4 regions of the Thermosinus thermophiluss DSM 23256 genome follow, and region 3 is predicted to be linked to each of the others. Evidence: riboswitches for the same ligand, from Rfam matches in the RefSeq annotation. Region 3 holds a riboswitch; each other region holds the start of a gene.
What was found. Region 3 has a riboswitch for thiamine pyrophosphate ahead of thiC (phosphomethylpyrimidine synthase ThiC). Riboswitches for the same ligand answer to the same signal wherever they lie in the genome.

Region 1 (8,080 bases), on a different contig from region 3:
CCGATATAGATATTGCCTGACGTCTGCTGCTCAAGGCCGGCTACCATACGCAGCGTCGTTGACTTGCCACAGCCCGAGGGACCGACGATGACGATAAATTCGTTATCGGCAATATCGATGTTAAAATCGTGAACGGCGTAGATCTCGCCGAACTTTTTTACGACATGTTCACAAACTACTCTTCCCATTATTTTACTCCTTCTTTTGGCAATTAACCTTTAACAGCGCCCATGGTCAGACCTTTGATAACATAGCGCTGGAAAATCATCGTGAGAATGATGGCCGGGGTGATAATAACCACGGCGGCCGCCATGACCGGCCCCCAGCTGACTTCGGCATAGGAGACGAAGTTGTAGATCGCGATCGGCAGCGGTTTGGTCCGGTCAGCGCTCAGTACCAGGGAAAACATGAAATTATTCCAGGAAAAAATGAAAGACAGCGTACTGGCCGTCAGGACGCCCGGTCCCGATAGGGGCAGCACTATGCGGAAAAAGGCGTTCTGCAGCGTGCAGCCGTCGACGCGGGCCGCTTCCTCCAATTCGCGCGGCAGGCCGTCGAAATAGTTTACCATAATCCAGACGATCAGCGGCAGCCCTACCAGCATGTGGCTGGCGATGACGGCCGTATAGGTGTCCACCATGCGCAGTTTGGAAAATAGCATGAACCAGGGGATAAGGTAGGAAATGCCGGGCATCAGGCGGGCAACGAGGATGACGATCCCCAGGGTGCGCTGCTTATAGCGGGAAATGGTGTAGGCCGCAGGCAGGCCGATTATCAGCGATAACAACGTTGAGCCCACAGCGATGACGGCGCTGTTAAACAGATAGCGGCCGAACTGCTGCTCGACAAAGACACGTTGATAGTTTTCAAGCGTCGGGGTAAACAGCCATACCGGGGGCATGGACACGATCTGGGCCTGCGTTTTAAACGAGGCGGAAACGATCCAAAAGAGCGGGAAAAAGAACGGTACCACCACCAGCAGTACCAGGAGATACCATAACAGCTTATGCACCAATTTGTTTGTTCCCATTGTCTCACTCCTAGTATCCAGGACTGTTGCCGTCTATTGCTCCCATGACTTGCGGAACCACAGGGTAAGAATGCTGAAACCGAGCACAAGGGCGAGCAGGGCAACCAGCACCGACGAGGCGGCGCCAAACCGGAAGTAGCCGAAGCCCAGGTTATAAGCGTAGATGTTAAGCGTTTCCGAAGCAAAGCCGGGACCGCCGGCCGTCATGGTATAGATGATGTCGAACGTTTTAAAGGCGTCAATGCTCCGCAGCACCACCGCGACCAGAATGGTCGGGGTAAGGAGCGGCAGCGTCACATAGCGGAAGACCTGAAACGGCGTGGCTCCGTCCACGAGCGCGGCTTCATAAGGATCGTTCGGCAGTGCGGCCAGGCCGGCCAGGACGATCAGCGCCACCATCGGCGTCCATTCCCAAATGTCGACGAGCGCCAGGGACGGAATAACCGCCGTCGGCGATGCCAACCACTTGGAGGGCGGCAGGCCAAGCAGCTTAAGGGCATAGTTGCCAAGGCCGATGGTCGGCTCATAAAAGAGCGTCCAGGCTAAGCCGATGGCTACCGGCGTTGCCACCATGGGCAAAAGTAGTAGGGTTTTGACCAAATTTTTTCCGACAAACTCGCGGTTAAGAATCAGCGCGATGGCTACACCCAGGACGGTTTCCACGCCAACGGCCAGAGCGGTGAAGTAGACCGTCAGCTTAATCGCATTAAAAAAGCGGGGGTCTTTAAGCATTTCCGCATAGTTTTTCAGACCAACGAAATTGCCTTGCCCGCCTTGCGCCATCGAGAGGTCGGTAAGACTGATCCAGATGGTGTAAACAACCGGGAAGGCCATCATTAATACAATAAAAATGAGTGCTGGCAGCGGAAAAAGCCAACGGATATTGCGTTCAATAAAGTCGTTCAAACCGAAGTCCTCCTAACGGGGCAAGCCATTTATTTTACAGCGTAGGTGCGGCCCTCGGGCCGCACCTACGGAAAGGGTACCGCGCTTATTTATTTTCGCCGGCTTTTTGCAGCAGGGCATCGACTTTCGCCGCTGCCTCCTTGGCTGCGGCGGCAATGTCGCCGGCACCGCCGGTCTCGATGGCTTTGACAATGACGTCGCCGATCGCGTCGCGGGCTTCGCCGACAGCCGTCATCAGCGGGCGGTCATACGGTACGGCGACAGGCGAGGTTTTCTTGGCGATGTCGGCCAGGCCGGGATGGAGCTTGGCAAGTACTTCCTGATCATTCCAGATGGAAGCACGGGAAGTTGTGTTGCCGGCCAGTTGGGCCTTCTTCATGACTTCAGGGCTGGACAGCCACTTAACAAATTCCCAGGCCGCGTCCTTGTTCTTGGACTGGGCGGAAATAGCAACGGCCCATGGTACTACGTTGTAAGGCTTAAAGCCAGCCGGGCCGGCCGGGAAGGGCGCCAGGCCAACTTTATCGGCAACTTTGGACTTGTTGGGGTCTAACAGGCCGGACAGCAGCGTGCTGGCATCGGTCCACATGGCCACCTTGCCGCTGGCAAACAGGGCTTGGGCCTGGGGCCAGGACATATTGGTCACGCCGGGCGGGCCATAGTCATGGAGAATGCGGCCATAGTACTGCAGGGCCTTAACGGCTTCCGGCGAATCGATGACCGCCTTGCCGTTTTTGATAAAGTCGCCGCCATATTCGTACAGGTAGCTGGAGAACTGGGTAACGGCGGCGCCACGCTGACCGCGGGACACGATGCCGTACATTTCGGCCGATGGGTTATGCAGCTTCTTGGCGGCCGCTTCGAGTTCCTCGAGAGTGGTCGGCGGTTTCAGGCCAGCCTGCTCAAAGAGGTCTTTGCGGTAGAAGAGCATTTCCCACTCGGTAACAAGCGGGATGGCATTAATATTATTGTTGAACGTCACGGCGTCAACGGTGGATTTGGGGAAGTCGCCCCAATTCCAGCTAGCCGGCGTCTTATTGGCATCGTTTATGTAGCTGTTAAGGGGTTGATACCAGTTATTCTTGCTAAACAGGCGGCCCTCTTGGAGCGGACGGGTCATGAAGACGTCCACCGTCGATGAGCCGGAAGTCAGCTCAACCGTAAGCTTCTGGGTAAGCTGGTCTTCAAAGTAGCTTTCCATATTGACCTTGATGCCGGTCTGCTTCTCAAACTCGGGAATTAGCGATTTAATAGCCTCGGGATACGGATGGTTGGACGCGAGGAAGCGGATCGTCACACCGGCGAACTTTTGTCCGCCCTGCCCTTGTTTGGGCTGGTTGCCGCCACCGCAGCCGGCCGCCGTCACCAAAAAGACCAGAACCAGCGCCAGCAGCAGCCATTTGTTACGGAACCGTTTCAATGTTAACCCCTCCTTAGTATTAATTATTTAAAAGACTTAATTAAGTTAACCTACACCTCCAATTTTTAAGATATAGAGTACCGTTATGGGTTATTCGCGTTATTCTATTATTTTCCTTCAGCCTGTCAGCGTAAAATTTGGCTGCAAATATGTTACTTTTTACACTTGGGGGGCAGGCTTGACTTATTTAAAAAATTGACTTATTTAGGATAACACGCCACTTTCCCACAAAAAATAGGCATAAAACCTTACGGTCTCATGCCTATTCTTTCCGCGCGTGCTGCGCAACTATTTGCTTTCAAGCCATTCCGTGTGGAAAACGCCGGGCCTGTCGGTGCGCTCATAAGTGTGGGCGCCGAAATAGTCACGCTGGGCTTGGATGAGGTTGGCCGGCAGCACGGCGCGGCGATAGCTGTCATAGTAGTCGAGGGAGGCGCTGAAGGCCGGCGTGGGGATGCCCAGCTCCTTGCAGGTTTTGACCACCAGCCGCCAGTTGGCCTGCGCTTTGTCGAGAACCGACCGGAAAAAGGGATCGATGAGCAGATTGGGAAGCTGCGGGTCGCGCTGGTACGCCTCCTTGATCCGGTCCAGGAACCGGGCCCGGATAATGCATCCGCCCCGCCATAACAGGGCCACTTCGCCAAAATCCAAATCCCACTGATATTCGGCGCTGGCCGCCTTGAGAAGGGCAAAACCCTGGGCATAGGAACAGATTTTGGAGGCGTACAGCGCGTCATGAATGGCCTGGATAAATTCGTACCGGTCGCCGGTATAACGGCCGTCCGGCCCGGTAAGAACCTTGGCGGCCGCCACCCGCTCGTCTTTATACGCTGACATGCAGCGAGCAAAAACGGCCTCGGTGATAGTCGGGGTGGGTACACCGAGATCGAGGGCGCTCTGTGACGTCCATTTACCGGTTCCCTTCTGCCCGGCCTTATCGAGAATGACTTCCACCAGCGGCAGGCCGGTAGCATCGTCATATTTTGTGAAAATATCACGGGTAATTTCAATCAGGTAGGAATCAAGGTCACCCTCGTTCCACTTGGCAAAAACACGGTGCAGCTCGTCGGCCGACAGGCCGAGGGCGTTCTTCATAATATAATAGGCCTCGCTGATAAGCTGCATATCGCCATATTCGATGCCGTTGTGCACCATCTTGACATAGTGACCGGCGCCGTCAGGGCCGACATACGCACAACATGGCCCGTCGGCCACCTGGGCCGCGATGCGGGTAAAGATCGGGGCTACTTCCTGGTACGCGTCCCGGTCGCCGCCCGGCATCAGGCTGGGCCCTTTCAGCGCCCCTTCTTCGCCGCCGGATACCCCCATGCCGATAAAGCGGATGCCCTTGACGGCTAGTTCGCGCCAGCGGCGCCGCGTATCTTCAAAGTAGGAGTTGCCGCCGTCAATGATAATATCGCCCGGCTCTAGATAAGGCAGCAGTTCACCGATCATATCATCCACCGGCTTGCCGGCTTTGACCATGAGCATGACTTTCCGCGGGCGCTTGAGCATGGCGACCAGCTCGGCCACCGAATGGGCGCCGCCAATGGCGAGGCCTTTGCCGCGACCGGCCACAAAATCGTCCACTTTGCTGACCGTCCGGTTATACACAGCTACGGCAAAGCCTTTGCCAGCCATATTAAGGACCAGATTTTCCCCCATAACGGCCAAGCCGATAAGGCCAATATCATACTGTTTTTCCATTAATTACCCTCCAGCGCAAAATTCTCCACGGCTCACAAATTCGCTTAATGGCTAGTATTTCCCTTTTGCAGAAAAGAAAAATAAGACGTTCGCGGTTCTCTCCCCCTGTCCCCTGTCCCCTTTCCCCTCTCCACTTTCCACTCGTCCACTTTCCGATTTTCAATTTGTTTTGACAATTCGCCGTTTTAGGTATAAAATGGTAGCAGGAATTAATTGGCAGCAGCTGCAATAAAATGAATAGTGTAACGAGGGAGCTCATGTTATGGGCTGAGAGTGGGCTAGCGAGCACCAGACCTCTTGACCTGATCGGGGTAATGCCCGCGTAGGAAGGTATTTTAAGCGCACCTAACCTAACCGGGTGCGCTTTTTATATTTAGAATAAGGGGGGAAACGGTTTGAAAGTCCTGATAAACGGCAACCCGGTCGAATTACCGGAAGGCATGACGCTGGCCGGGCTGGTGGCCCGCAAGGCGCTAAATCCGGCAACTATTATTACCGAACTTAATTTGGCCATTATCCCCAGAGACCGCTGGCCAGCAACCGTATTAAAAGAAAATGACCGCTTGGAAATCGTCACCTTTGTAGGGGGAGGCTAAACCAATGGCAGATGTATTGAAAATTGGCGACAAAGAACTTACCAGCCGCCTCTTTTTAGGCACCGGTAAGTTCGCGTCCAACAAATTGATCCCCGAAGCCGTCGCGGCTTCAGGAGCGCAAGTGGTGACCGTGGCGCTAAGGCGCGTCGACCCAGACAGCCGCGACGAGAACATTATCAACTATATTCCGCAGAACTGCATTTTAATGCCCAACACTTCCGGCGCCAGAACCGCCGAGGAAGCCGTGCGGATTGCCCGCCTGGCAAGAGCCGCCGGCTGCGGCAACTGGGTCAAGATTGAAGTAATATCCGATAACCGTTATTTACTACCTGATAACTACGAGACAATTAAGGCAACCGAAATTTTAGCGGCCGAAGGCTTTGTCGTACTGCCCTATATGAGCCCTGACTTAATTGTGGCAAAAAGGCTGGCCGCAGCCGGGGCGGCGGCCGTAATGCCGCTGGGGGCGCCGATCGGCAGCAACCGTGGGTTAAAGACAAAAGAGTTGATCCGGATTTTAATCGAAGAAATACCTTTGCCGATCATTGTCGACGCCGGCATCGGCCGGCCGTCGGAAGCAGCCGAGGCAATGGAGATAGGCGCGGCGGCGGTCTTGGTGAATACCGCTATTGCAACCGCGGCCGACCCGGTAGCCATGGCGAAGGCTTTTGGTCTGGCTGTCGCCGCCGGACGCACCGCCTATTTGGCCGGCCCGGGCGCTGTCCAGCAGTATGCCAGCGCCTCGTCGCCTTTGACCGGCTTCCTCCGCGAATAACCTATGAAACGAGGTCGGTAAAATGGGCACTTTTTACGACGTTATTAAAGACTATCGAAGCTTCGACTTTGCGGCCTATTTTTCGCAAGTTACCGCTAGTGACGTGCGGCACATCCTGAGGCAAGACCGGCTCAACGCGTTCGATTTTTTGGCCTTGCTGTCACCGCCGGCAGAGCCCTATTTAGAAGAAATGGCCCAAAAGGCTCACCGCTTAACCGTTCAGCATTTCGGCCGGACAATGCTTCTTTATACGCCTTTGTATTTGGCTAACTATTGCGTTAACCAGTGCGTTTATTGCGGCTTCCGGCTGAACAATAAACTGGAGCGGAAAAAACTCACTTTGACGGAAGTTGAACGGGAAGCCCAGCTTATTGCCGCTACCGGCTTAAAACATATTCTCATTCTTACAGGCGAATCCCGGCAGCATTCACCGGTTTCCTACATTAAAGACTGTGTTAACATACTGAAAAAATACTTTACTTCCATCAGCATTGAAATCTACCCGCTGACCCAGGAAGAATACGCCGAATTAATCGGCGCCGGTGTGGACGGCCTGACGATTTACCAGGAAGTGTACAACGAAGAGGTTTATGCCGAAATGCACCCCGCCGGCCCAAAACGCAATTACCGGTTTCGGCTGGAAGCGCCGGAGCGGGCCTGCCAGGCGGGGCTGCGGACGGTAAACATCGGCGCTTTGCTCGGCCTTAACGACTGGCGGCAAGAAGCATTCTTCACCGGCCTGCATGCCGATTACCTGCAGCGCCGGTTTCCCGACGTAGAAGTAAGCATTTCGCCGCCCCGGATGCGGCCGCACTTTGGCGGCTTTGCGCCCCCGGTTATGGTGAGCGACCAGAATCTGGTACAGTATGTTTTGGCCTTCCGGTTATTTATGCCGCGCAGCGGGATTACCCTGTCAACCAGAGAGAATGGGCGCTTGCGGGACGCGATGGTAAGGCTGGGCGTGACCAAAATGTCCGCCGGCTCCTGCACGGCGGTCGGCGGCCGCTCCGACCATGAGGCCGTCGGGCAATTCCAAATTTCCGATGAACGCACGGTGGCGGAAGTGGCAGCAATGCTGTATGCCCAGGGTTATCAGCCAATATATAAAGATTGGCAGGCGCTGTAACGCTGCGTCTGCCGGAACAGGAGCAAGAGCGGCATGAATACTTTTGAGCAAGGATTACTGCGTTATTTTACGGCCAATATGCTGGCCAAAATCCAGTCTGTCAAAATCGGTATTGCCGGCGCCGGCGGCCTGGGGTCAAACTGCGCTCAACTGCTGGTGCGGTCTGGTTTTAAGAAGTTCAAAATTGTCGATTTTGACTGTATTGACTACAGCAACCTCAACCGGCAGTTTTATTTTCTCCACCAGGTTGCCAAGCCGAAGGCGCCAATGCTACGGGAAAACTTGCGCCAGATTAACCCTGATGTCGAAATAGATATCGTCCAGACAAAAATAGATGAAAATAATATTAACGGACTGTTCGGGGACTGCGACGTTGTCGTCGAGGCCGTCGACCGGGCGGAATTCAAGAAAATGATTGTCGAGCATTATATCGCGTCCGGGAAACTCTTGGTCGCCGCATCCGGGCTGGCCGGCTGGGGCGATAGCGACCGCATTCGCGTCCACAAAATTAAAGATAATT
Region 2 (8,080 bases), on a different contig from region 3:
GCGCCGCCGCAGCCGACCAGCACCAGTGAAGTAATTACTATAACTGCCAGTAAACCAACAAACCATTTCCGCTTCATACCCATCCTCCTCAGAATATTTCTTAAATTCTAGACACACGCTAACAGCCAATTATCACCACCCATGAATAAATTAGTAAGCAAAACCAATAATATGCAAAAATCATGCCAAGTCTCGGGACGTGATCTGTCCTGACCAAGACCTGGTTTTATTTCAAAAATGAAATTAGCTCCATTTCATTATTGAAATGGAGCTTTGGTTTTGCGCCATAGCGTAACTTTGCTGATGCCCAGTTTAGCACAGACTTCGTCCGGGCCATATCGCGCCAGGAGCTGCCGAATGATTTCGCTCTCCATCTGCTTTAGACTTCCTGCTTCCTTGATGGCAAGATAATAGCCGCTGTCTACCCTTGCCTCCTGCTCGCCCAGAACTTCGGCGACCTGCTCATAGCCAATCCGGTCAGCTTCGCCGATGCTATAAGCAATCACTTCCGCTACATTCCGCAGTTGGCGAATATTGCCCGGCCAAGGATACGAAATTAATAGCCGCGTAGCAGCCGGATCAAGCTTAACGGTCTTGTCCGGACGAAACTTATTAAAGTAGTACAAAAATATCAACGGAATATCTTCCGGCCGTTCTCGCAAAGGCGGTAGGCGCAACCCAAGTACATGGATGCGGTAATAGAGATCCTGGCGGAACCGGCCTTGTTTTACCTGTTCAAACAAATCGCGGTTAGTCGCCGAAATAATCCGTACGTCAACCGGTATGATCCGGTCATCGCCAATACGCATGATTTCTTTTTCCTGCAGGACTCTGAGCAGTCGGCTCTGGATATCGGGCGAAAGCTCCCCGATTTCATCAAGAAAAATCGTGCCGCCGTGGGCCAGTTCGAACAGGCCCGGTTTACCCCCTTTACGCGCCCCGGTAAACGCCCCTTCGACATAGCCAAACAGTTCGCTTTCCATCAAACTCGGCGGGATGGACGCAGTATTGACAGATACAAAGGGGCCCTTGCGGCGGTTGCTGTGGTTGTGAATGCTTTGCGCCAGTACCTCTTTTCCCGTACCGGTTTCACCATAAATAAGCAGGTTAGAGTCGTACAGCGCATATTTTTTGGCTTTTTCAATAAGTTTTTTCATTATGCCGGACTGACCGATGATATCCTCGAACGTATTTTTCGCATACAGGCCTTTCTGGTATAGTGAAAAGCGAATCTTCCGTTCCGACGCTTGGATGCTGGCCACCTCATGAAAGGTTACTACTTTGCCGTTTTCTTTATTGTTAAATTCCAGCGGAATTACCCGGGCAATTACATTACTGCCATTAATTGTAACAATCTTTTCTTGATACCGGTGTTTAACAAGCTCCTTGATGCTATGAAAAGTTAGTTCCTTCCCTTCACCCGCACAGATTTTGCGCGCGACGTTATTATAGAAACTCAGTTGATTGTTACCGGTGACCGCGATGACCCCTTCATCAATATTGTCGATGATTGCCTTGAGCTGGGCCGTTTGCAATTTCTCGCGTTCCTTGGCCTTAACAATCCGCACCGCTTCTTCAATCGCCCGCCTTATGGACGTAGCACCGGATTCCAACATTTCTGCCACCATGCCGCAGGTTTTGGCCGTTTCATAAGCCGCACGACAGCCAATAACGGCTTCCACGCCTTGCCTGTAAAGTTCCAGAACCGTTTTGGCGATCTCGCTTTCATTCCGGCAGGAGCGGATGTGTATTTCGGTCTCTGATATGTTAAAATTACCGGTTATCCCGTCAAAGATATTCGCCCGGCTGACAATGCCGATCCGCCGAATATCCAAGGCGGTCAGCTTACTGACAATACTAAGCAGGTCGTATACCGACATGGTAATCTCAATAACCGTGAACCTGTTCAGCGCCTTTACTTCTTCCGCTAAACCGCCCCGGCTGATGATTACTTCGACATCGCCGTATCTCTTTATAACCCGTTCTGCTTCTTGGTCACTGGCAGTAGCAACATACAGCTCTATCCCCATCTGCTGGGCAATATTTGCCGCCAATTCCGCCATATTATGAAACGGAGCAAGAAACAAAATAGGCATCATGGTTATATTCCTCCAGCCTGTATAGTCCGCCCCAAATTAGCAGTGCCCCCACCTATTGCCTGTCTTATTTTTGAAATTCTGCATAATATAGGCATTTCCCTTTGCATTTCGCCTGAACTTCTTTCAAAAAAACCTGCACTTTTTTTATAGAAAATAAAAAAGCGCAGACGCGCCTCTTAACAAAACCACTCCGCCCTTTCCACTTTCTACGTTCCACTGTTCAGCGCGACAGGTAAACCCAAAGATATTTAACCCCGATGATGATTAGGGCAACCCAGGCAACCACAAACAAAACAATCAATCCGAGGATCAGGGGCGCCCGCCGTTTCCATCTTTCACTTTCCCTTTGACATTCCGTCCGAACTGTTTCCGGCAAAAGGTTTATCAGGTAGAACATTGCCGCCGGCGCTAATACGGCGTCATCGGCAAACCCAAAGAGGGGGAGATAATCGGGCAATATGTCTACCGGGCTAATGATATAAGCAATTAAAGCAAGCAGCATTACTTTTACAACGATGGGGGTACGGGGATGCTTCCAGGCGAAATATAGGATTAGGGCATTATTCTTGAACACCTTCAGCCATCCCCACCAGCGCAGCAAACCGCTTGGGACCATGTAAAACACCACCTGTTATTATTAATATAAACCATACTACCACGCTTACCCATCATTATACCTGTCCGTAACACCGGTTGCCAAATAAATCGGCCCAAATATTACTCCGACCAAAAACAGTCCCCGTCGGCCTTACGGCTGACGGGGACTGTTATGTAATCGGCATTATGCGCAATCGGCAAGTTGGCCGGATAAATCTATAAATCTTTAATTAGGCAGCACCTTGCCCAAGCTTTTCCCGAAAAAATTTAACCACCGGCGTATGGTACAACAGATAAGCAATAATACTACCGCCAGCAGTGCTGACGAAAAAGGGAATAACAAAGAAGAACGCGCCAACCTTAGAACCAATAAGATATTTGGCCACCGGGAACGCCACCAGGGCGCCGATGATGCCGGTGCCGATAACTTCGCCCACCACCGCACCGAGGATATGCCCTGTCCGGTGGTACACAATTCCGGCCAGGGCCGCGCCAATCATGCTGCCGGGAAAGGCGAGGAGCGAACCGGTGCCAAGAATATTGCGCAAAAGCGAAATCCCGAAAGCGGCACTGACCGAATAGCGGGTCCCCAGCAGCACCGCTAATAAGACGTTGATGGCATGCTGGACAGGAAAACATTTGGCCGCACCAACCGGAATATACACCAGGTGGGCGGACAAAACCCCAATAGCCATAAATAAGGCCGTAAACGTCAGTTTTTTCAGCCTCACGCTTATCGCTCCCTGCCGTAGTATTCAATCCGGCCATACTCATGGATGATGGCCGGCGTCATCTTGAACACCGCATCAAAAAGGCGCATCCGGAAAGTGCCGATCCCGTCTTCGGGTTTTAGGAACCGCTGCGCCAGTTCCCCCGCGATCCCCATAACGGCAATACCGGCCGCCGCCCCGGCAAAATAGTCGTCGGTCGCGCCGCAGCAGCACCCGATCAGGGACGTCGCCATACACCCCGTACCGGTTACCGCTGTCAGCAGCGGATGTCCGTTGTTGATCAGACAGAGATCGTCGCCGCGCACCACAATGTCCGTCTTACCGGTAATGGCCACCGTGCACCCCAGCTGCCGGGCAAGATTTTGGGCTGCTTGCACGCCGCCCTGTTCGTCCGCTATCGAGTCTACCCCTTTTATACCCGTATTCAGACCGGCCAATACTTTAATCTCGGACATATTACCCCGGATGACGGCCAGCCGTACCTCGCGGATTATTTGTTCGGCCGCTGCGGTCCGCATGGCGGTGGCACCTACGCCCACTGGATCGAAAATAACCGGAACCCCTAAGCTATTAGCCTTTTTACCGGCGGCAACCATCGCCGCCACCGCCCGGGAGCTCAATGTGCCGATATTGAGCACCAGCGCTGCGGCATGAGAAACCATTTCCTCCACTTCCGCGATATCGCTCGCCATAACCGGCGAGGCGCCGAGCGCGAGCGTGATATTGGCGCAATCATTAACCGTCACATAGTTGGTAATATGGTGAACTAACGGTCGCTTTTGCTTTACCTGGGTAAGGATGGCGGCAATTTTGGCCAGTAGGTCGGTTTGCCCGTTACTCATCAATAAACACCCCTGCTTTTTTATATAAATCATAAAAATGATGCGTCGGACCGACGCCTTTGCCAATGGCCAGCGCGTGCGCGATGGCAGTAGTGATATATTCCTTGGCCAGCGCTACGGCGTCATACACCGCATACCCCCTGGCCAAGTTGGCCGCAATGGCCGCCGACAGCGTGCAGCCGGTGCCATGAGTATTCGCGGTGGCGATACGAGGCGATGAAAAATAGCGAAAAGTATTGCCGTCAAACAAAATATCGGTGGCATCGTCAGCCCGGTGGCCGCCTTTCAGCAAGACATTTTGCGGGCCAAAGCGGTGGATCATTTTAGCGGCTTCTTCCATATCCTTCAAACTGGTAATTTTCATGCCGGTAATAACTTCCGCTTCCGGAATATTGGGCGTCACTACCGTCGCCAGCGGCAGCAGCAAAGCGGTCAGTTTGCTCTCAGCCGCCGGGTTGAGCAAATGATACCCGCTTTTCGATACCATCACCGGATCGACGACAACGTTACGGGCCTGGTACTTTTTGAGCCCGGCCGCAATCGTCTCGATGGTTTCAATCTGGGAAACCATGCCAATTTTAACCGCATCGACTGCAATGTCTTCAAAGACAGCTTCGATCTGTTTGGCGATAACTGCCGGGTCAATATCCTGAACCGCAAAAACACCCTGGGTATTTTGCGCCGTAACGGCCGTAATAACGCTCATGCCAAAAACACCGTTGGCGGCAAAAGCCTTTAAATCGGCCTGGATACCGGCGCCGCCGGATGAATCCGAACCGGCAATCGTCAATGCTTTTTTCATGGTTAGCCCACCTCGCCCATAATAAAATAAGCGCCTCCCCCGTAAGGATGCGCTTTCCTGACCTTGAAACAATCGCTTAAGCTTCCCTACGCTGGCATTACCCAGTTCAGGTTAAAGGGTCACAGAAATTAACGGTTCTGTATCTCAGCCGGCCTCCCGGCTCCCCTAGCTCCAACCATATTCGGTTTTGTCTTCATCGTAGCACGAATACCAGAGATTGACAAGTGGTATTTTTGCGGATTGACGACCTCAGCAAACTGTAATAAAATTTATGAGTGTCATAGATTTAATATATTATTGGGAAGGGGCCGTTGGATGAACTCGCTGCTAAGTCGCTATTATACCAATATTATCACCAGTTTTTGGAATCAAAAATACACGATTATCGCGCTCGGTGTTTTAAGCGCGCTGTATTTCGGCGTCATCGGCATTGCCTGGGCGGTAACCGGCGAATTTACCCGGTGGGGTGGACACATTCTTCAGCTAATTGGTGTTAATACTACTGCTTACAGCTACCTGAAGCTGATCAACTTCACCGGCACGCCGCTGACCCGGGTCGATGGCGTTTTGGTGTTCGGCATGTTTGCCGGCGCTTTTATCAGCGCCCTTTTCGGGCAGAATTTCAAATTCAGAATTCCTACCGGCAAGCGCGTCATTCAGGCGCTTATCGGCGGTATTATTGCCGGGTTCGGTACCAGAATGGCCATGGGCTGCAACTTAGCCGCCTTATTTACCGGGATTCCCCAGTTTTCCTTTCATACCTGGCTTTTCACCCTGGGCACGATCATAGGAACATATTTCGGCCTGAAAATTAGCATGCATCCCTGGCTGGCAGGAAAACCTAAGCTGGTAGCGGTAAAAAATGTAGGTGAGCCCCAAGAAAACGAGGCATACTACCGCCTGCAGCCGTATATCGGCTTTGTGGGCTTTGCTTTATTTATCCTTTACCTTGTTAACCAGGCCACCGGCGCCTATCCGCCAAAGCTGCTGTTGGCAACCATTTTTGGGTTTTGGTTCGGCTTTCTTATTCAGAAAGGACAGGTCTGCTTTACTTCCGCCTTCCGTGACCTTTGGCTGACCGGACGGTCGAACACGGCTCACGCTCTCGTCTGGGCAATTGCCGTGCAAACCCTGATTACCGCCGTATTTTTAAGCAAAGGCATGCCGCCAAACGTTATCTGGTGGGCCGGGCCGGGTGCGCTTCTCGGCGGCCTCTTGTTTGGCATCGGCATCGTTATTGCCGGCGGTTGTGAGACCGGTTGGATGTATCGGGCAATGGAAGGGCAAATCCACTTCTGGTTCGTAGGCCTGGGCAATATTATCGGCGCTACGCTTCTTACCCTTGCCTGGGATCCAATCGTATATCCTTGGTTAGTATCACCTTTTCCACGGATTGATTTGGCCAAGCAGTTCGGATTGGCCGGAGCGATCGGCTTAACGCTGGCAATGCTCCTCATCCTGTATATCTGGGCTGATTGGTATCAAACATCAAAAAAAGGAATACTTTTAAGGAGGTCACCAGATGCCAGATAAAAGATATTTACTGGACTTACGCGGCGAGGCCTGACCTTATCCCGTAGTGTTTTCGTTGGAAACACTTAGCAAACTGGAAAAAGGAACAGTCGTGGAAATCCTCGCCGACTGCCCGCAAAGTTTTACTTCCGTTCCGGAAGAATTAGTGAAAGCCGGCTATGAAATGGTGGAACCGCCCCAAAAAACCGGCCCTACCTTGCGTTTTCTCGTAAAAATACCTGATTAACCACCAAGCGACCGTTTCCCGCAGACTGCAGGAAACGGTCGCTTGCCAGGTATTGGAGGAGGGAAAAGGGTTGAAAACAAAATCATTCAATACCTACAAAGTAAGCAAGGAACATGCGGGCTTAACGGTTGAGAATTATTTAAAACAGGTCTTACAGTACTCGGGGCGGCAAATCCAGAAACTAACCCGCCGCAAGGGCATCCTCCTCAACGGTAAAACGGTTTACCTGCAGAAGAAAGTAAAACCGGATGACACTTTGCGGGTCATTGTGGACGGGGATAATGCCTACGGGGTTCAGCCGGAGCAAGGACCGGTCGAAATACTTTACGAAGACGACTACCTGTTGGTCATAAATAAGCCGGCATACCAGCTGGTGCATCCTACCGGCCACACAACAAGCGGCACGCTGGCCAACTATTTGGCATATCATCTCGAGCAGCGGGGAATTATCTGTACGATTCGCGCCGTACACCGGCTCGACCGGGAAACATCAGGCTGTATAATTTTTGCCAAAGATGCCCGCAGCCAATTCCTCCTGGAACAGCAACTAGCCGCGCGGACGCTAAAACGCACCTATTGGGCGTTAGTTAAAGGAAGCGTTTCGCCCCCGGCCGGGACGATTGATGCTCCCATCGGTCCCCACCCGCATTTTGCTAACCGGCGGGCGGTAACCGCGCATGGCGACCCGGCAATAACCCATTACCAAACGGTCAGGAGCTTCCCTGAAGCCACCCTGCTTGAACTGACACTGGACACCGGCCGCACCCACCAGATCCGGGTTCATTTAGCCCATATCGGCTACCCGGTTATTGGCGACGGCATGTATGGCGTGCGCTCACCATGGATCGGCAGACAGGCTTTGCATGCGTCTTTCGTCAGCTTCAGGCACCTACAAGACCAACGCGAGCTTACAGTCCACGCGCCGCTCCCGGCCGATTTTGCCCATGCCATTGAACAAGCCCAAATTTGTAAAAAAGCACAGGCGGAGTAACGTCCTCCGCCTGTGCTTTTTTTACACTTTAAATTTCGCGACAACTTCCTGGAGTTCCGCCGCCATTTTGGCCAAACTGGCCGTAGATGCGGCTATCTCTTCGACGGCGGCGTTTTGTTCCTCGCTGGCGGCGGCTACTTGTTCAGCACTGGCGGCATTGGCGCGGGCAGCATCGGCGATAGTGTGGATCGCCTGCTCCACCTCGCCGCTGCTCTGCTGCTGTCTATCCGCCAGGGCCACAATTTGTTCGACTTCCTGA
Region 3 (8,080 bases):
GTTTGGCGTAAAATAGCCGCGAAAGAACTCTCCATCTGCTGCATCTTTTCCTCAATGGTCTGGAGACGGGCGGTGATTTCTTCCAACATCTCGCTTTGACTTTTTGCATTTGTTACCTCAACTGGTTCGGTGACGTATTCATCCAGTGGCTTGTTGCGCAGGCTCAGCACCAGCTCGGTCACATCGTCGGGATTAGATAAAATGAACATTCCGTTTTGGTACTCTATGTTCTTTGGCCCCATCTTATTTGCCCCCCCTTTTCCCGCAAGTTCTTCCCCAACAATCAACACCCAGGCTATTACAATATATGTTAAAAAAATCTAAATTGTGAGTTCCTGGTGCAATAAATGTCCTAGTCCTGTATTCCCATGCCGAAGATTACGCCTTATGGGTAACAATCGCTCTACCGCAAATAATCACTGCTGCGGCCGCTGCCTGCGCTCACGGTCGCTAGCAAGGTTGCATAAAATAAACAAAATAAAATTTGATGGCAGATGCCGCAGGATAAATTAGTCGCTACTGCTAATAGCATTAAGGGAGGAAAAAACACATGGATGTGGGGTTCATGATTCGCTGGCCTAAAGCTGGTACTGTGAGCAATTTTCCTGTCGTCGGCGAAGAACTATACGCCACGTCTCTAACGCCTTTAGCTGGCTTATCTAAATTGTTAGCGTTTCGTCAGTGATGGTATCTGACGCTTACTTTGCCGTTCGCGCTCCGGCGACCAGAAAATGCATTGAACCATGGAGAAGATATAATATAATGTTCCATAGAGGTGCATAAAAATGGCTAAACGAATAGCAATTGTCGACGACGACAAGAAAATCGTCGCCCTTCTAAAAACCTATTTTGAAAAGGAAGGTTTTATCGTCTACGAAGCGTACGATGGAACCGAAGGCCTGCGGCTCATCCAAGATAAAACACCGGATATCGCGGTACTGGATGTAATGCTGCCACAGTTGGACGGGTTTGAAATATGCCGGCGACTGCGAAGAGAAGGCAATATACCGATAATCATGCTTACGGCCAGAGATGAGGAAACCGATAAGCTGATTGGCCTTGAACTGGGCGCCGACGATTATGTGGTAAAACCGTTCAGCCCCAGAGAGGTGGTAGCAAGAGTAAAAGCCATTCTGCGACGGTCCGGCAAAGGAACAGAAGAAAGCAGCGGCGTCATAATTGCCGGCCGGCTCGCGATCGATCGAGACAGACATGTGGCAAAAATCGACGATGTTCCGTTAGAGTTAACGCCAACAGAGTTCAAGCTCCTTGCCCTGCTCGCCGGCAATCCGAAAAGGGTTTTTTCCCGCCTTCAGATTATTGAGCATATACAAGGCTACTCGTTTGAAGGGTACGAAAGAACGGTCGATGCGCACGTGAAAAATTTGCGGCGAAAACTCGGCAATGCCCAGTATATCCAAACAGTCTACGGGATTGGCTATAAGTTCCTGCCGGCGGAGGCAGAAAAATGAGTGTTACTAAAAAAATAACCGGCCTTGTGTTTCTCCTCCTGGCCGTAACTGTAGGGGTAATGATATGGCTGACTGACTGGCAGATGACCACGCATTTCCGGGCTTACGTCACGGCCGTGGGCGCCGCCGGCCACGGGCACATGATGGGCATGTACGGCGTACACGAGCTGGCTTATCTGTCGTCGGTCCACCGGGGACTTGCCTGGGTAGGCGCCGGTATGCTCATTGTCGGATTGGCTGCCAGTTACGTTCTCGCCAGGGGAATTTCGGAACCGCTCAGGCGGCTCAGTCTCGCCGTGGCGGAAATCAAAGAGGGAAAATACGGCCAAAAAGTGGAGATCACCACCGGCGGCGAATTGGCAAGTCTGGCCGAGGCTTTCAACAGCATGAGCGACCGGCTGGCCATTAACGAAAAACTGCGCAAACGTCTGCTCGCCGACATCGCCCATGAACTACGAACCCCGATTACCATAATCCAAGGTAACCTGGAGGGAATGATTGACGGCATCATCGAACCGAATAAAGAACAACTTATATCGCTACACGAGGAAGCGCTTCACCTTAGCCGGCTGATTAAGGATCTGCGGGACCTCTCGCTGGCCAATGCCGGACACCTGCCGCTGGAAAAAACCAAAGTATCCCTCCTGCAATTAGCAGGCAGAAGCGTTGCCCTGCTTAACCCTATTGCCGAAGAAAAAGGGATTTTGCTCTCTTGTTCAGGCTCAGACGCCATCGTCGAAGCCGACCCTGGCCGGACGACGCAAATTTTCCAGAACTTATTGTCCAATGCGCTGCGCTACGCACGAGCCCGCGTAACGGTGACCGTAACGGAAGAAGACGAGTGGTCCGAAGTAACGGTAGCCGATGATGGCCCAGGCATACCGCCGGAACATGTTCCGCACATTTTTGATCAATTTTATCGGTGCGATGAAGCGCGTGACCGGCAAAGCGGCGGCTCCGGCATTGGCCTCGCAATCGTAAAAAGCCTGGTGGAAGCGCACGGCGGGACAGTGACCGTCCACAGCATTCCGGGCGAAGGCACTACTTTTACGGTGCGGTTTAAGACCTCCCCTGGCAATTGAAGATGCGATTCGCCTGGAGATTAACCGGGCGAGCAGAGCGAAAACAAAGCTCGCTCTGCTCGGGTTATACTTACCGCCTAAATTGCGTTCCATCGACAATTCGCCACAACTTTTTACCGTCAAAGACACGATTAGGTCGTTGCTCCGCGAGATAGACTCGGTCTTTTTAACCGAGCAGCGTAATTTATTGCTCCTCCTGCCATTTACCGGCGGGGAGGGAGTAAACGTCATACTGGAAAGACTGAAAAGCCGTCTGCCCATCCTAAACGAGGAAAGTATTTCAGCTGTCATTGCTACCTATCCCGACGACGGGGAAACGGTTCACGAGTTACTGACCGCATTAGAAAATAAACACAATGGCACGTCAAACCTTCGCCTTCCGGGTTGACCAACCCAATAAATCATAGACAAGTCAATACCCATAATAGCCTTCGATGATCTGGGACGCGCCGAAAACGGCAGCAACCACTGCCCAAGGCCCGGCAATTGTCTGGCTGGCAGCCAGCCCAAGCAAAAATCCCCCGACAACCATTCGGACGGCCCGGTCAGTATCTCCCAGGTTCTTTTGAAAATCGAGCCCCATAGCGTTTTCCCCCTTCTTTCTGCCTAAATTTCGGTTAGGTTCTAATCCTATTTTGCCCATGCGGCCAATTCTTCTTCCAGGCGGTCCACCATCCTACACCGTTGTTCTGGTTTGGCTATTCGTTCGAATAGCTCGTCCAGCTTGGCGCGGTCAAGCAGAAACGGCTAATTCGTAAACAAGAGGCCGGGAGAAAAATCTCCCGACCTCTTATTTTATACACAAGTCCTCGCCATTAAGTATTTTTTTCATGTTCTTCATCGGACACATTTTACCGCACATAGTACAAGTATCCTCGTGTTCCGGTTTGGATGATTCCCGGTAGCGGCGGGCCTTTTCCGGATCAATCGCCAGTTCGATCATGCGCGGGAAATCCACATTCGCCCGGGCTTCACTCATCGCGTTGTCCCAATCACGCGCTCCAGGAATACCTTTCGCAATATCGGCGGCGTGAGCGGCAATCTTCGCCGCGATTATTCCTTCTTTCATGTCATCAAGATCAGGTAAGCGCAGATGCTCAGCCGGCGTTACATAACAGAGAAAGTCAGCGCCGTGAGCCGCGGCAATCGCCCCGCCGATGGCGCTTGTAATATGGTCATAGCCCGGCGCGATATCGGTAACGATTGGGCCCAGGACATAAAACGGGGCGCCGTGGCACAGCCGTTTCTGCAGCATCATGTTACCTGGTATTTCATTGATGGGCATGTGGCCTGGTCCTTCGATCATTACCTGGACGTTTTTCTCCCAGGCTCGTTTGGTTAACTCACCCAGGACAATTAATTCTTCGACCTGCGCAGCGTCGGTAGCGTCGTGAATCGACCCGGGGCGGCACGCATCCCCCAGACTGAGCGTAATATCGTACTTAACGCAGATATCGAGCAGCCGGTCATAATATTCATAGAAAGGATTCTCTTGATTGTTCAGTTCCATCCAGGCAAAAAGCAGCGAGCCGCCCCGGGAAACAATATTTGTCAGCCGTTTATTCCGTTTAACCCTTTCCGCCGTGGCCCGGTTGATCCCGCAGTGGATGGTCATAAAATCGACGCCGTCTTCCGCATGGGTCTCTACGACCTTAAAAAATTCATCCACCGTTATGTCCTTGAGGTCCTTTTCCAACAGCCCCACCGCATCATACATCGGAACGGTGCCAATCATCGCCGGTGACATCTCAACCAACTTCCGCCGAAATTCCCGGGTCTTGCCGTAGCAACTTAAGTCCATGATGGCTTCAGCCTTTAACTCGATTGCCTTCCTTGCTTTTTCCAGTTCCAGTTCAATATTGCAGCAATCTTTGGAAACGCCCAAATTTACGTTGATTTTGGTCCGGAGCCCTGCGCCAATGCCTTCAGGATCTAACTTGCGGTGATTTTTGTTCGCGGGAATTACCACTTGCCCGCTGGCGACCAGTTCTCGCAGCCGGTTTGGATCCATCTTCTCTTTGGCGGCGACGATTTTCATCTGTTCGGTTATTATCCCTTTTCGCGCCGCATCCATTTGGGTACTGTAAGTCACGTCAATCCCAACCTTCCTTGTTAATCTAAAATGTAAAAAGAAAAAGCAAGCGCAGAAAAGCTTGCTTCGTATTGTTCGCTGAAAGCTTCCCTACGGTGGTGCTAACCACATCAGGTTCCAAGGGTCAGACATGCCGTCTTCTCAGCCAACAGGCCCCCCTAGCTCTCTGTCTATTCACCTATTTACATTGTATTCCAGATTAGGAGTAATGTAAAGTATCACTATTTTAATTCTTTGCCCCAGGCTTTTCCGAAGGTACCAAGGATGACCGGGGCCGTAAATATAGGTGCTGAGCCCCTCCCGCTCAAAGTCCCGCCAGGGCACATAAATAATTCCGCCTTCATATCGTGTAAGAGTTGAGAGTAAGTTATAATATTTAGAGTAAGTTATAATATTTTCGGTAAGATTTCATCACGGAGGTGCCAACCGTTTTGATACAATTTTTCAATACCGAGCGGGGAGTCTATATTTTATTGACGCTGACGGCCATACTCTGGGGAGGTAACGCAGTAGCAGCCAAATATACGGTTGGCGAGTTGTCACCGGTTACGACCGCATTTTTACGCTTCGCCGCGGTCAGCGTCATCTTGATTCTTCTGGCGTTTTATATTGAAGGCAGAAAATGCCTCCCCCGGCGGGAACAGCTGCCTGGCATCATTGCCCTGGGGATAACCGGGATAGCCCTGTTTAATTTTTTAATTTATAGCGGCGTCAAACTATCGACGGCTACCAACATGAGCCTGCTAAATGCGGTAGGCCCGGTGACTACGGCCTGTCTGGCGGCGCTCCTGCTAAACGAACGCTTAACCTTCCGCCAGTTGGCAGGGGTAGCCATATCTTTTTTCGGGGTTATTGTCGTAGTCGCCAACGGCAGCCTGGCCGTGTTGACCGGGCTAAGCTTTAACATTGGCGATATTATGCTGGCGCTGGCGCAGGTAAGCTGGGCCGTTTACTCCGTCATCGGCCGCAAGGTAATGCGCACCATGTCGGCGCTGGCGGCAACCGCCTGGGCAAGCGCAGTTGGCGCGCTCATCCTATTTGCAATTGCGCGCATGGAAGGCTTTAACGGCGCTATTGCCCTGAGTTTCTTCGGCTGGGTCAGTATGGCATATATGGTGCTGGGGAGCGGCTGTTTAGCCTTCTTTTGGTGGAATCACGGGGTATCGGTTCTCGGTCCCCATCGGGCAGCGATATTTATGAATATCGTGCCGGTAGCGGGGACGATCTTGGCCGTCCTGTTGGTAAATGAAGCGGTTTCCTGGCAGCAAATTGCCGGCGCTATGTTAATTATCAGCGGGGTTTATCTCACGACCCAAAACTCCGGTTAACGGAGGAAAAAATAGCCAAAGAGCGAACTATACATTTAAAAACGCAACTAAGCGAAAGGGGTTTTACTATGGCTACCGTACAAACGAAATATCTGGGCGGGCTACGCACCGAGTCGGTGCATCTCCAGTCCGGGAGCAAACTAATTACCGACGCCCCCACCGATAATCATGGCAAGGGAGAAGCATTTTCGCCTACTGACCTTCTGGCTACGGCTTATGGGGCCTGCGTGTTAACCATCATTGGCATTGCCGCGCAAACTCACGGCTTTAACATCGATGGCGCGGAGGTGCATACAACGAAAGTAATGGGAACCGATCCCCGCCGGATAGTCGAATTGATTACCGAAATTATTCTGCCCCATAATAATTACAGTGCCAAAGAACGAAAGATCATCGAGCTTGCGGCTAAGGAATGCCCGGTATACAACAGCCTCCACCCTGACATGAAGAAAACGGTGACATTCAAGTACCTTGGCTAACAATACCATTCGGAAAGTAAAAACGACCCAGCCGGATAAAATTTTTTAAAAAAGAGAGCGATTAATCACAAGCTCGCCAATTTCACGCTTCCGCCTAAGAAATCATGGCCTATGCTTGCCAGGTGTCAAGACTCGCGCCGCTCTTTCGAAGATAGGCTTTAAGAGCCTTTTGTGCCTTGAACGCCTGCGGGAGGTTATAAAAATGGTAAAAAAACAACAGTTTTGTCCGGTGGCGTTTTTGAAATACCTTATTGATAAATTAAGTACGGATGAATTATCGATAAATGATAAATTGGATCCCGTTAAGGATGTATCAGAAGGTCTGAAAAAAGTACTGGAAGAATATAAGCAGGCAAAAGAGTTTGACCTCAGGGAAGTTGGAGATTATCTGTATGACGGGATATATGTCGCCGATGGTGATGGGAAAACGCTCTATGTAAATAAAGCTTATGTCGAGATGACAGGCATAAACCCAGAAGAAGTAATAAACAAATATGTTACCGATTGCGAAAAAGAAGGATTATACAAAAATGCAGTAACACCCTTAGTGATCAAATATCGGAAACAGGTTAATTCTGTAGGTGAAAGTTTAAGAAATGGCAAAAAAATGCTGATTACAGGTACTCCAATTTTTGATGAAGACGGCCAAGTAAAAAAAGTAGTTGTCATTGACAGAGATATTACTAATTTATTAGCTATGAAGGCCGAATTAGAAGCAACACAAGAAAAAATCAAGGCAGTAGAGGAAGACAAACATAAAAAGAAACAGGAAATTGAACATCTCCGCAAGTTGCATCTGAATAAAAACTTTATCGGCCAGAGCCCTGAGGCCCAGCAGATAATAAAAATGGTGCATCAGGTCGCCACACTTGACGTTACAGTGTTGATTACAGGAGAGACGGGTACGGGGAAAGAAGTAGTTACCAATGAAATTTACCTTAACAGCGCCAGAAAGAATGAGCCATTTATCAAGGTTAACTGCGCAGCCATTCCCGCTAATCTGCTTGAAGCTGAGCTCTTTGGCTATGAAAAAGGCGCTTTTACGGGAGCAGCAAATACCGGCAGGATCGGCGTATTTGAACTAGCTAACAAAGGAACTTTACTGTTGGACGAGATCGGTGAGATGCCGCTAGAACTTCAACCAAAACTACTCAGAGTCCTCCAAAACAAAGAAATTACCCGCATTGGAGGAAAGAAGCCGATAAAACTTGACGTCCGAATAATTGCAGCAACCAATCGTGATTTAAAAGAATTGGTCAGACAGGGGCGGTTCAGGGGAGACCTGTATTATCGGCTCAACATTTTTCCTATCCATATTCCTCCGTTAAGAGTCAGGACAACGGATATAGAATTGCTAACACAATATTTCCTTAGCATTTACAATGGACGCTATGCAAAATATATTGAAATTGAACAGCCCGCAATAGAATTGTTAAAGCAATATCCCTGGCCGGGAAACGTGAGGGAACTCCAAAATATTATAGAAAGGTTGGTCATAATTTCTGAACCTAGAGCAGTCATCAAGGCTGACCTGATTGGTAACCTGTTGAATCTTGATCATTATCATACAGAATTCCCAAACAAGGAGTCTAGCTTGCGGGAAATTGTCCGCAATGCAGAAAAAAAT
Region 4 (8,080 bases), on a different contig from region 3:
TCTTGATGTAAACAATCCGGTTATCATGGGTCCGCAGATTGAGCCGGAAATGGGACCGCCGCTTGAGTGGGACCGCGCTGTTGTTATGCAGCGAGTTAAGCAGAAAATCGTTGAAGTTACCGAAGAATTCGCCAAAATTTTCGGCCGTAAATATGCTCCGTTTGTGGAAGAATACATGACTGAAGATGCTGACATGGTGTTCCTCCTCCAGGGTGCTCATGCGGTAACCTGTCGCAGCGCCATCAAGTATCTTCGTAAAGCCGGTTATAAAATCGGCATGTGCCGTCTGCGTTGGTTCCGCCCCTTCCCGGATGATGCCCTGAAGCAAATTCTGCCTAAGTTCAAAGTGGTTGGTGTTATTGATACCAATACTTCGTATGGAGCAGCTGGCGGCGGCGGCGTTCTGCTCGTAGAAACCAGAGCATCCGTATCCGAACTTAAGAATAAACCTCTAATTCAAGGTTTTACTTCCGGTCTGGGCGGCGAAACCATTACCCACGAGGAATTCTTCAAAATGGCAGAAATGATGAAGATGACTCTCGAAGCCGGGGAGATTATCCAAGATTCGACTTGGGTCAACTTTAACGATTATAACCAAGGTTCAGCCGAAATCAATGCCGCTAAAAAAGAAGTGGCTCCGTCCAAAAAGTAATAAAAGGAGGAACAGACAATGGCAGTAGCCGAAACTATAAAGTCAATCGCTCAGGCGCCTGCAGAGGAGTATTATCTCCCTGGACATCGGACCTGTGCAGGCTGCGGACCAGCCCTTGCTTATCGCCTTATTGCCAAGGCAGCGGGCAAAAACACGATATTTATCGGGCCAACCGGCTGTATGTATGTTGCGAATACCAGCTATGCTTGTGGGCCTTGGGCAGTTCCCTGGACGCATGCGCAAATCACCAACGGCGGTGCAGTTGCGTCCGGCATCGAAGCGGCTTTCAAGATGATGATCAAGAAGGGCAAAATTAAGGACGAATTCCCGAATATCATCGTCATGGCCGGTGACGGCGGCGCGATCGACATCGGCCTGCAAGCGGCTTCCGCCATGATGTATCGCGGACATGACGTTCTCTTTGTTATGTATGATAACGAGTCTTATGCCAACACCGGCATTCAGACTTCGCCTTCCACGCCGTACGGGGCGACTACCATGTTCACACCGGCGGGTCCTGAGATTCCTGAAGCGAAAAAATTCTTCCCCAAAGATCCTATGGCAATATTCTGCGGCGGAGGGCATCCCGAGGTTAAATACGGAGCCACCGCTTCCGTAGCCTATCCGGTTGACCTCATGAACAAAGTCCGCAAAGGCCTTGCATATGAGGGACCTGCTTTCTTACACGTTCAATGCCCATGTCCCAAGGGCTGGACGTTCCCGGCTGATAAGACCGTTGAAGTCGGCAAACTGGCAGTGGAGACCGGCATGTGGTTTATTTATGAAATAGAGAACGGTGTGAAGAAGTTCAATATTATGCCGAAGAAGCTCAAGCCGGTTGAAGAATACCTGCAAACTCAAGGCCGCTTTAGCCATCTCCAGCCGGAGCATGTCGCCAAGTTGCAGGCATGGGTTAATGCCAAAGCCCAGTTCCTTGGCGCTGAAGTGACGTTGCCGCCTGTTCAGTAATAACAGCCTGATAGCTCCTGGTTCCTTGAAGCGTGAACAAAAGGAACCAGGGGCTTCCTCATGTTTAAGCGGTTACAATAAGCAAGCTGTATGGGAGGAGACCAATTTATGGATAAAGGTGTAGTTTTAACCTTTGCCAATTGGCTGCTAGCTTTCCTGCCCATCTTTGTGCTGTTATCGACAATATTGCTTTTCAAATGGGGTGCGCCCAAATCAGGGGCGATATCCTGGTTCGTAGCGGTTGTTATCGGTATCTTTGCTTTCGGAGCAGATGCTCGGTTACTCGCGCTTGCTAATAGCAAAGGTTTAAGTTTATCACTTTATGTGTTGTTAATCATCTGGGGCGCCGTTTTCCTCTATAACATGGTGGAAAAGATCGGTGCGGTGAAGGTAATCGGGGATACCATGACCAAGGTCACTGAAGACAGGCTGCTGCAGTGCCTGCTTATGGCTTGGTGTTTCTCATCCTTCATGCAGGGCATCGCCGGCTTCGGCGTACCGGTGGCGGTGGTCGCCCCCATCATGGTGGTCATGGGCTTCCCGCCGGCGGTCGCGGCGGCAGCCTGCCTGGTAGGCCACTCTTGGTCAATTTCGTTTGGCTCGATGGGGTCGTCCTATTATACGATTCAACTGGTTACTAAGATTCCGGGCGAAATCATCGGCCCTTGGATGGCCGTGCTGTTTATTGTACCAATTATCGCCACGGGTTTTGCAGTGGCTCATATCTACGGCGGCTTACCCGCGGTAAAACGCGGCGCGCCGGCCATAATCGTTACCAGCGCGGTTATGTCTTTTATGTGTTGGCTGATGAACGCCATCGGCGCGGCGCAGCTGGCCACGCTGATACCGGCCTTGTTCGGTTGCGGTACGATTGCCGCTATGGCCCGGACCGGTTTTTACCGTAGCGACTTAACGACAGAGGAACTGGCTCGGCAGAACGTACCACGGACGATGGGTTTTCATCTTGCCTTTTCGCCATATTATATCCTTATTCTGCTGTCCATCCTGTCGCAGATTAAGGACATCGCCAAGGTATTTGCGCCATATACTTGGGGGTTAGACTATCCGGCTGTCCAGACGGCGTTCGGCTTCGCGGTAAAAGCGGAAAAAATGTATTCGCGGATCAATATATTGACGCATCCGGCACCCTTGCTGATAGCGGCTGCCATCATCGGCTACTTGGTGTTTCGGTCTGCGGGAAAATGGAAACCGGGCGCGGCCATTGACGCGCTGAAAAGCACCTTTTCCCAGTGCGTGCCGACCAGTATCGGCATTATTACCATGGTCATGATGGCGCTGATCATGAACGACACCGGCATGACCAACTTGCTGGCGCAAGGTATGGCCAAGGCTACCGGCGTATTGTTCCCCATCTTTTCGCCTTTTATTGGTGTCCTGGGGGCTTTTTTGACAGGCAGCAATACCAACTCTAACGTAATGTTCGGTGCTTTGCAGGTAGAGACTGCCAAAGTGCTGGGCATCAGTACGGTGATTATGGCCGCCGTCCAGTCGGTGGGGGGATCGGTGGGCTGTTCCATTGCCCCGTCGAAAGTGCTTATCGGTACCGCTACGGTAGGGCTCGACGGACGGGAGAACGAGGTTATGTACCGGACCATCCCATACTGTGCGCTGGTAGCGCTGCTTGTTGGTATCAACGCCTGGCTGTTTGCTTACGTGTTCTTCAGGAACCTGCCATAGGCTGAAAGGAGGAAAGGGGTATGACAGCAAATCCGACATCTGGCAGTGGCTCTAAGCCTGTGCCTTGGGGTAAAAAATACCGTACGCCGCTGATGAACACCGCTTTTTGGTTGTTCTGGCTGGCTTTTCCGTTCGCATACTTCGGCGGTGTGCAAAAAAATGGTTTCTTCATTACCTTGTCGCTAGTCCTATTTTGTATTGCCTGTGTGATACCGTTAGTTACCAAGAAATAAAGCAATGGGGATCCGTATTGCCTACTCGCATACGGATCCCCTGAATTTACAGTTTTGGCAGGAGGGGCAATATGCGGCTTTTGTTGGTTGGTGGCGCAGGTGAAATCGGGCGACATCTGACCGAATATTATCTGCGGTCAGGACACGAAGTGCTGGTTTATGACCGTTCGGCCAATCCCCAAATGGCGGCGGGACGGGCAGGGCTTACTATTATTAAGGGCGACTTGGAAGATATAGAGCTTTTGCGGAGCGTCGTACCCGGCAGCGATTTCGTGGTGAATCTGGCCTGGAGCTTTGCTGACAATGCGGCTGCGCTTTTCCGCAGCGATCTCGGCGGACACATCAACCTCTTAGAAGTGGCCGCTTCCGCTCGGATTCAACGCTTCGTTTATGCCAGTACGGCGGCGGTGTACGGCAGTCCCCGGACGGAACCGGTAACGGAGGAACACCCGTGCCTGGTGCAACAGGCACGCAACCCCTTATATGCCCTTGCCAAATATGCTGCCGAGCAACTTTGTCATGTATATAACACCGAAAGAGGGCTGCCAATTACCATCCTGCGTTTTTGGTGGGCTTTCGGCGAGACTATCGGTGGTAAGCATCTGCGTAACATGGTACGCGCTGCGGTAAATAATGACATGATTCAGATTGTGAAAGGGGCCGGCGGCTGTTTTGTTACCATGGAAGATTTGGCGGCGGCTATTCTGCTGGCCGGGCAGAACACCGCTATCAGTGACGGGGTTTATAATATCGGCAGCCTGTTTCTTACATGGTCAGAGATCGTAGCAATGCTGGTGGAGGCTACCGGTTCACGTTCGCCGATAGTAGAGGTATTGGATCATGACTGGACAGGACCGGCTTTTCTGCGGGAACGGTGGCAGTTGAGTTGCACTAAAGCAAGTCGGGAGATCGCTTTTCAGCCCCGGCGCGACGGTGATGCCATGCGGGACGCGTTCCGTCAGGCACTTATTAGGTGTTGCCAGGAAGTAAAAGATGCGATTAAACCGTGATGAGCGGGGAAAGGGGTAGGAAGTGGACATTGGGGCTGGTTTAGATTATTGCTGCCGCTATATAAAAAATAAATGGCTAGGTAAGAGCAGTGCACCGTTGCCGGCGCCCGCCGAAGGACTGGTCATATTTTTTGGTGCCAGTCTAGGCATGGGCGTAGTCACTTATCTAGCCATGGAATGTAACGCGCCGGTTCTGGTGGCATCTTTTGGCGCCTCAGCGTGTCTGATATTCTGCGTGCCTGCAGCACCGTTCGCCCAACCCCGCAGCGTAATTGCCGGTCACATCATTGCGGCTGTGGTTGGGGTTATCATGCACATTATATTTGGCTCGACCTGGTATGCGGCAGCTTTTAGCGTGAGCGGGGCCATTGTCGCCATGCTTTATAGCAGGACCCTGCATCCGCCGGCGGCGGCTACCGCTCTCATCGCGGTGGTGACCGGTCAAAGCATTTTCTACCCGCTGTATCCGGTAGCGCTGGGGTCGACCATCCTAGTGCTTGCGGGGAAGGTTTTGAACCGTCTGATGTCGGGAATAATGGCGGCAATATTCCCCCCTAAAAAAATCGCGCGATAAATGGGGTGACGGCCAGCCAGCGGATTGGGTATGGGCGATTAAAGACAAGAGAAAAATATATGTTGTGCTAGGGGGGCCGGAAAGGCCGGCTGAGATATAGATCCGTTAAATCTATGACCCTATAACCTGATCTGGGTAATGCCAGCGTAGGGAAAGCTCCAGGATTTACGTTTTTCTTGCAGCGCATCCTTACGGGGGCGCTTTTTTGGTTGTTGCTACATGCTCATTTTGCTCAAGTCTCTTCCGAACAGGAGGAGTAATAGCCCCCGTTATATTGTTGTTACGACAAGATAAAGAAGAGGGAAAGTAGGTGTAATTATGATGAACGACAATAATACATTGCAGTTCAAGCATTTCCTGTTTCTATGGTTTGGCGCCGCCGTTTCGGTGGCCGAGATTCTTGCCGGCGGTCTTCTCGTTCCGCTGGGCTTCACTGCCGGGATTGCAGCCATCATACTGGGGCATTTTATCGGTACCACGTTGCTAGTGATGGGAGGTATCATCGGCACACGGGAACGCATCCCTGCTATCGAGTCGACCCGCATTTCCTTCGGAGCGTACGGAACAACTCTCTTTTCCGTATTGAACGTTCTACAACTGATAGGTTGGACAGCCATTATGATCATTTCCGCTGCCAAATCGGCCAACGAAATTACGAAAATGCTCTGGCAGTTTGATTATTTCGCGCTATGGTGCATAATCATAGGCGGTCTTATTTTTCTGTGGATTGCCCTTGGTAGGGAGGGCGGCTGGAAAAAGGTCAACATGGCTGCGGTATTGCTGCTGTTTGGCCTGACGATTATGCTAAGCGCCATGGTATTCAAAGATATAAGCATTTTAACAAAGGTCCCGGCAGGCGGAATGCCGTTTAGTGAAGCGGTGGAACTGAGTGTTGTCATGCCGCTGTCCTGGTTGCCCCTCATTGCCGACTATACTCGCTTTGCCCAGCAGGCAAAAAACGCCGCATGGGGAAGCTGGCTGGGGTATTTCCTGGGAAGCTGCTGGATGTATACTATCGGCCTTGCCGCCGCCATCAGTACCGGTAAAGCCGATCCGACCGACATAATGCTGGCCGCCAACCTGGGGTTTGCGGCTCTGGGAATTATTGTCCTCTCGACCGTTACCACTACTTTTATGGACGCTTATTCGGCCGGGGTCAGTTTTACCAACCTCCGGCCCGGTCTTAACGAAAAACTCGTGGCGCTTGTAATAACGGTAGTCGGCACTCTGCTGGCGCTGGTAGCCGATATGGAACAATACGAAGTCTTCTTACTGGCCATCGGTTCGGTTTTCGCCCCGCTCTATGCCATTCTGCTCACTGACTATTTCATTCGCAAAAAGCGGAGTATTAACCCCCAATTGCTGGCCAACTGGGGAGCGCTGGCCGTTTGGGCTATAGGCGTCGCATTATACTATTGGTTCCTTAAACTTGACCTGGTATTTGGGGCGACCATCCCCGTAATGTTTGCTACCGGTCTGCTTTATCTGGTAACAGGGGGGTATATAGACAAATGGGTATATTGCAAGAAAACGCCCAAACCCTGCTGCGGATGAAGGCATAAAGGCCGTTGATCATCCTGGTAGATCTGTGCCCAATGTGATATGTAATTTGGGAAATCGGCGTCGATGACGCTGGTTTCTGCAGTATATTTCTATTGTTTATTTATGTTTACAGAGGTAAATATGCGCATTGACGTCTGAAGGTTTTAAAAGTACAGAGTGTGAGGCTTAGGGGCTAATCCTGCTGGTTTGTCATATTTCCGGGTGGCGAGTTCCGGGCCGGTGTTTTGCATTCGGTCAGTCGGCATAGAAGTAGCGTACCGGCCAGCATCACGGCGCTGCCGGCAATGATGGCCGCAGCCAGCGAACCGGTGGCATCACGCAGATAGCCGGAAACAATAGGAGCGACAATGGCGGCGCACATGATGGTAGAATTGAAAATACCCACGGCCGCTCCCATGCGGCCCGGATAACGGGTGCTAACGATATCACCTGTCCAGGCAACGGTGATGGGGGTAAAGGCCGAGTTGGTAAAAAGACCTAGCAGGAGCAGTGTAGCTATAATCCCCGGCTTGCTGTCCACATGGGCCAGCAGGTAAAGGCTCAGGGCGGCTGCAGGGAGCACGGCCAGCGCTACCGGCTTGCGCCCCAAGCGGTCAGAAAGTTTTCCCCATAACAGGGCTGCCGGAACAGCCGTTACCGCCATTAACCCGGTATAAAAACCAGCCTGGCCAAGACTGAACCCTTTTTCAACTTTTAAATAGGTGGGTCCCCATGTTATGGCAACCCAAAAGCCATAGAGAGCCGCAAAGGTCGCGGCGTTGATGAGCCAGAGCTGCTTATCCCGGAGAATGGCCTTGTAGTCTTGCCAGGTCGGTGTCCGATCACCTTTGATATTAGGAAGCGACTTAGAGAAATAGGGCAGCATTAAAAAGGTGGGGATGCTCATGAGGACAAAAGGAGCGTGAAAATCACCGAGGGCTTCATAGACTGGTCCGCTGACGGCTAAACCGGCCAGCAATCCCAGAGCCATGCCCATGCCGATAATTGCCGAGCTATAGCCGCGGCGTTCGGGGGGAACAACCTGCAGGGTGGTGCCATAGGCGGCGGGGTAATAGGCGCCGGCCCCCAGTCCGTGAAGGGCTGCGAACAGCAGTAAAAGGGAATAGTTTACGCCCCAGAGACCGAGGCCAAGCAACCCAAGACCGGCCACGCCGTACATGACAATGAGTACTGTTTTAAGGCCGAGGCGGTCGCCGATGATGCCGGCGGGGATTTGCATTAAAACATAAAGAAAAAAATAAGCGCTGGTTAGGCCTCCTACCTGTGTGGAAGATAGGGACATACTGGCGGCCATAACAGAGAGCAATGGGTACATACAGGTACGGTCGGCGTAGATTACCGCCCAGCCCATGGTTAGCGCGCGAAGCAACAATACCACTCC

Region 1: it holds a riboswitch for thiamine pyrophosphate, as region 3 does, so the genes downstream of both, thiS (sulfur carrier protein ThiS) here and thiC (phosphomethylpyrimidine synthase ThiC) in region 3, are expected to answer to the same signal.
Region 2: it holds a riboswitch for thiamine pyrophosphate, as region 3 does, so the genes downstream of both, thiD (bifunctional hydroxymethylpyrimidine kinase/phosphomethylpyrimidine kinase) here and thiC (phosphomethylpyrimidine synthase ThiC) in region 3, are expected to answer to the same signal.
Region 4: it holds a riboswitch for thiamine pyrophosphate, as region 3 does, so the genes downstream of both, cytX (putative hydroxymethylpyrimidine transporter CytX) here and thiC (phosphomethylpyrimidine synthase ThiC) in region 3, are expected to answer to the same signal.

Annotation. Positions count from the first base shown of each region.
Region 1 covers NZ_FNBU01000001.1:171,172-179,251, forward strand. Annotated here, with positions in the region: gene BLQ99_RS00850 (ABC transporter ATP-binding protein) at 1-188, opposite strand, end outside; gene BLQ99_RS00855 (carbohydrate ABC transporter permease) at 212-1,030, opposite strand; gene BLQ99_RS00860 (carbohydrate ABC transporter permease) at 1,064-1,936, opposite strand; gene BLQ99_RS00865 (ABC transporter substrate-binding protein) at 2,022-3,356, opposite strand; gene gnd (decarboxylating NADP(+)-dependent phosphogluconate dehydrogenase) at 3,645-5,063, opposite strand; TPP riboswitch at 5,301-5,409, shown strand; gene thiS (sulfur carrier protein ThiS) at 5,459-5,659, shown strand; gene BLQ99_RS00880 (thiazole synthase) at 5,664-6,434, shown strand; gene thiH (2-iminoacetate synthase ThiH) at 6,457-7,560, shown strand; gene thiF (sulfur carrier protein ThiS adenylyltransferase ThiF) at 7,594-8,080, shown strand, end outside.
Region 2 covers NZ_FNBU01000007.1:84,961-93,040, forward strand. Annotated here, with positions in the region: gene BLQ99_RS05990 (C4-dicarboxylate TRAP transporter substrate-binding protein) at 1-77, opposite strand, end outside; gene BLQ99_RS05995 (sigma 54-interacting transcriptional regulator) at 258-2,099, opposite strand; gene BLQ99_RS06000 (YkvA family protein) at 2,320-2,715, opposite strand; gene thiW (energy coupling factor transporter S component ThiW) at 2,927-3,427, opposite strand; gene thiM (hydroxyethylthiazole kinase) at 3,430-4,269, opposite strand; gene thiD (bifunctional hydroxymethylpyrimidine kinase/phosphomethylpyrimidine kinase) at 4,262-5,071, opposite strand; TPP riboswitch at 5,138-5,248, opposite strand; gene yedE (selenium metabolism membrane protein YedE/FdhT) at 5,387-6,604, shown strand; gene BLQ99_RS06025 (sulfurtransferase TusA family protein) at 6,651-6,830, shown strand; gene BLQ99_RS06030 (RluA family pseudouridine synthase) at 6,901-7,821, shown strand; gene BLQ99_RS06035 (methyl-accepting chemotaxis protein) at 7,843-8,080, opposite strand, start outside.
Region 3 covers NZ_FNBU01000003.1:44,896-52,975, reverse strand. Annotated here, with positions in the region: gene BLQ99_RS02775 (hypothetical protein) at 1-242, opposite strand, end outside; gene BLQ99_RS02770 (response regulator transcription factor) at 786-1,472, shown strand; gene BLQ99_RS02765 (sensor histidine kinase) at 1,469-2,554, shown strand; gene BLQ99_RS02760 (YgaP family membrane protein) at 2,967-3,137, opposite strand; gene thiC (phosphomethylpyrimidine synthase ThiC) at 3,345-4,646, opposite strand; TPP riboswitch at 4,717-4,816, opposite strand; gene BLQ99_RS02750 (DMT family transporter) at 5,078-5,974, shown strand; gene BLQ99_RS02745 (OsmC family protein) at 6,043-6,453, shown strand; gene BLQ99_RS02740 (sigma-54 interaction domain-containing protein) at 6,656-8,080, shown strand, end outside.
Region 4 covers NZ_FNBU01000012.1:56,052-64,131, reverse strand. Annotated here, with positions in the region: gene BLQ99_RS08580 (oxalate oxidoreductase subunit alpha) at 1-652, shown strand, start outside; gene BLQ99_RS08575 (oxalate oxidoreductase subunit beta) at 671-1,621, shown strand; gene BLQ99_RS08570 (L-lactate permease) at 1,730-3,319, shown strand; gene BLQ99_RS08565 (hypothetical protein) at 3,340-3,552, shown strand; gene BLQ99_RS08560 (NAD-dependent epimerase/dehydratase family protein) at 3,624-4,562, shown strand; gene BLQ99_RS08555 (HPP family protein) at 4,585-5,136, shown strand; TPP riboswitch at 5,196-5,307, shown strand; gene cytX (putative hydroxymethylpyrimidine transporter CytX) at 5,458-6,690, shown strand; gene BLQ99_RS08545 (MFS transporter) at 6,872-8,068, opposite strand.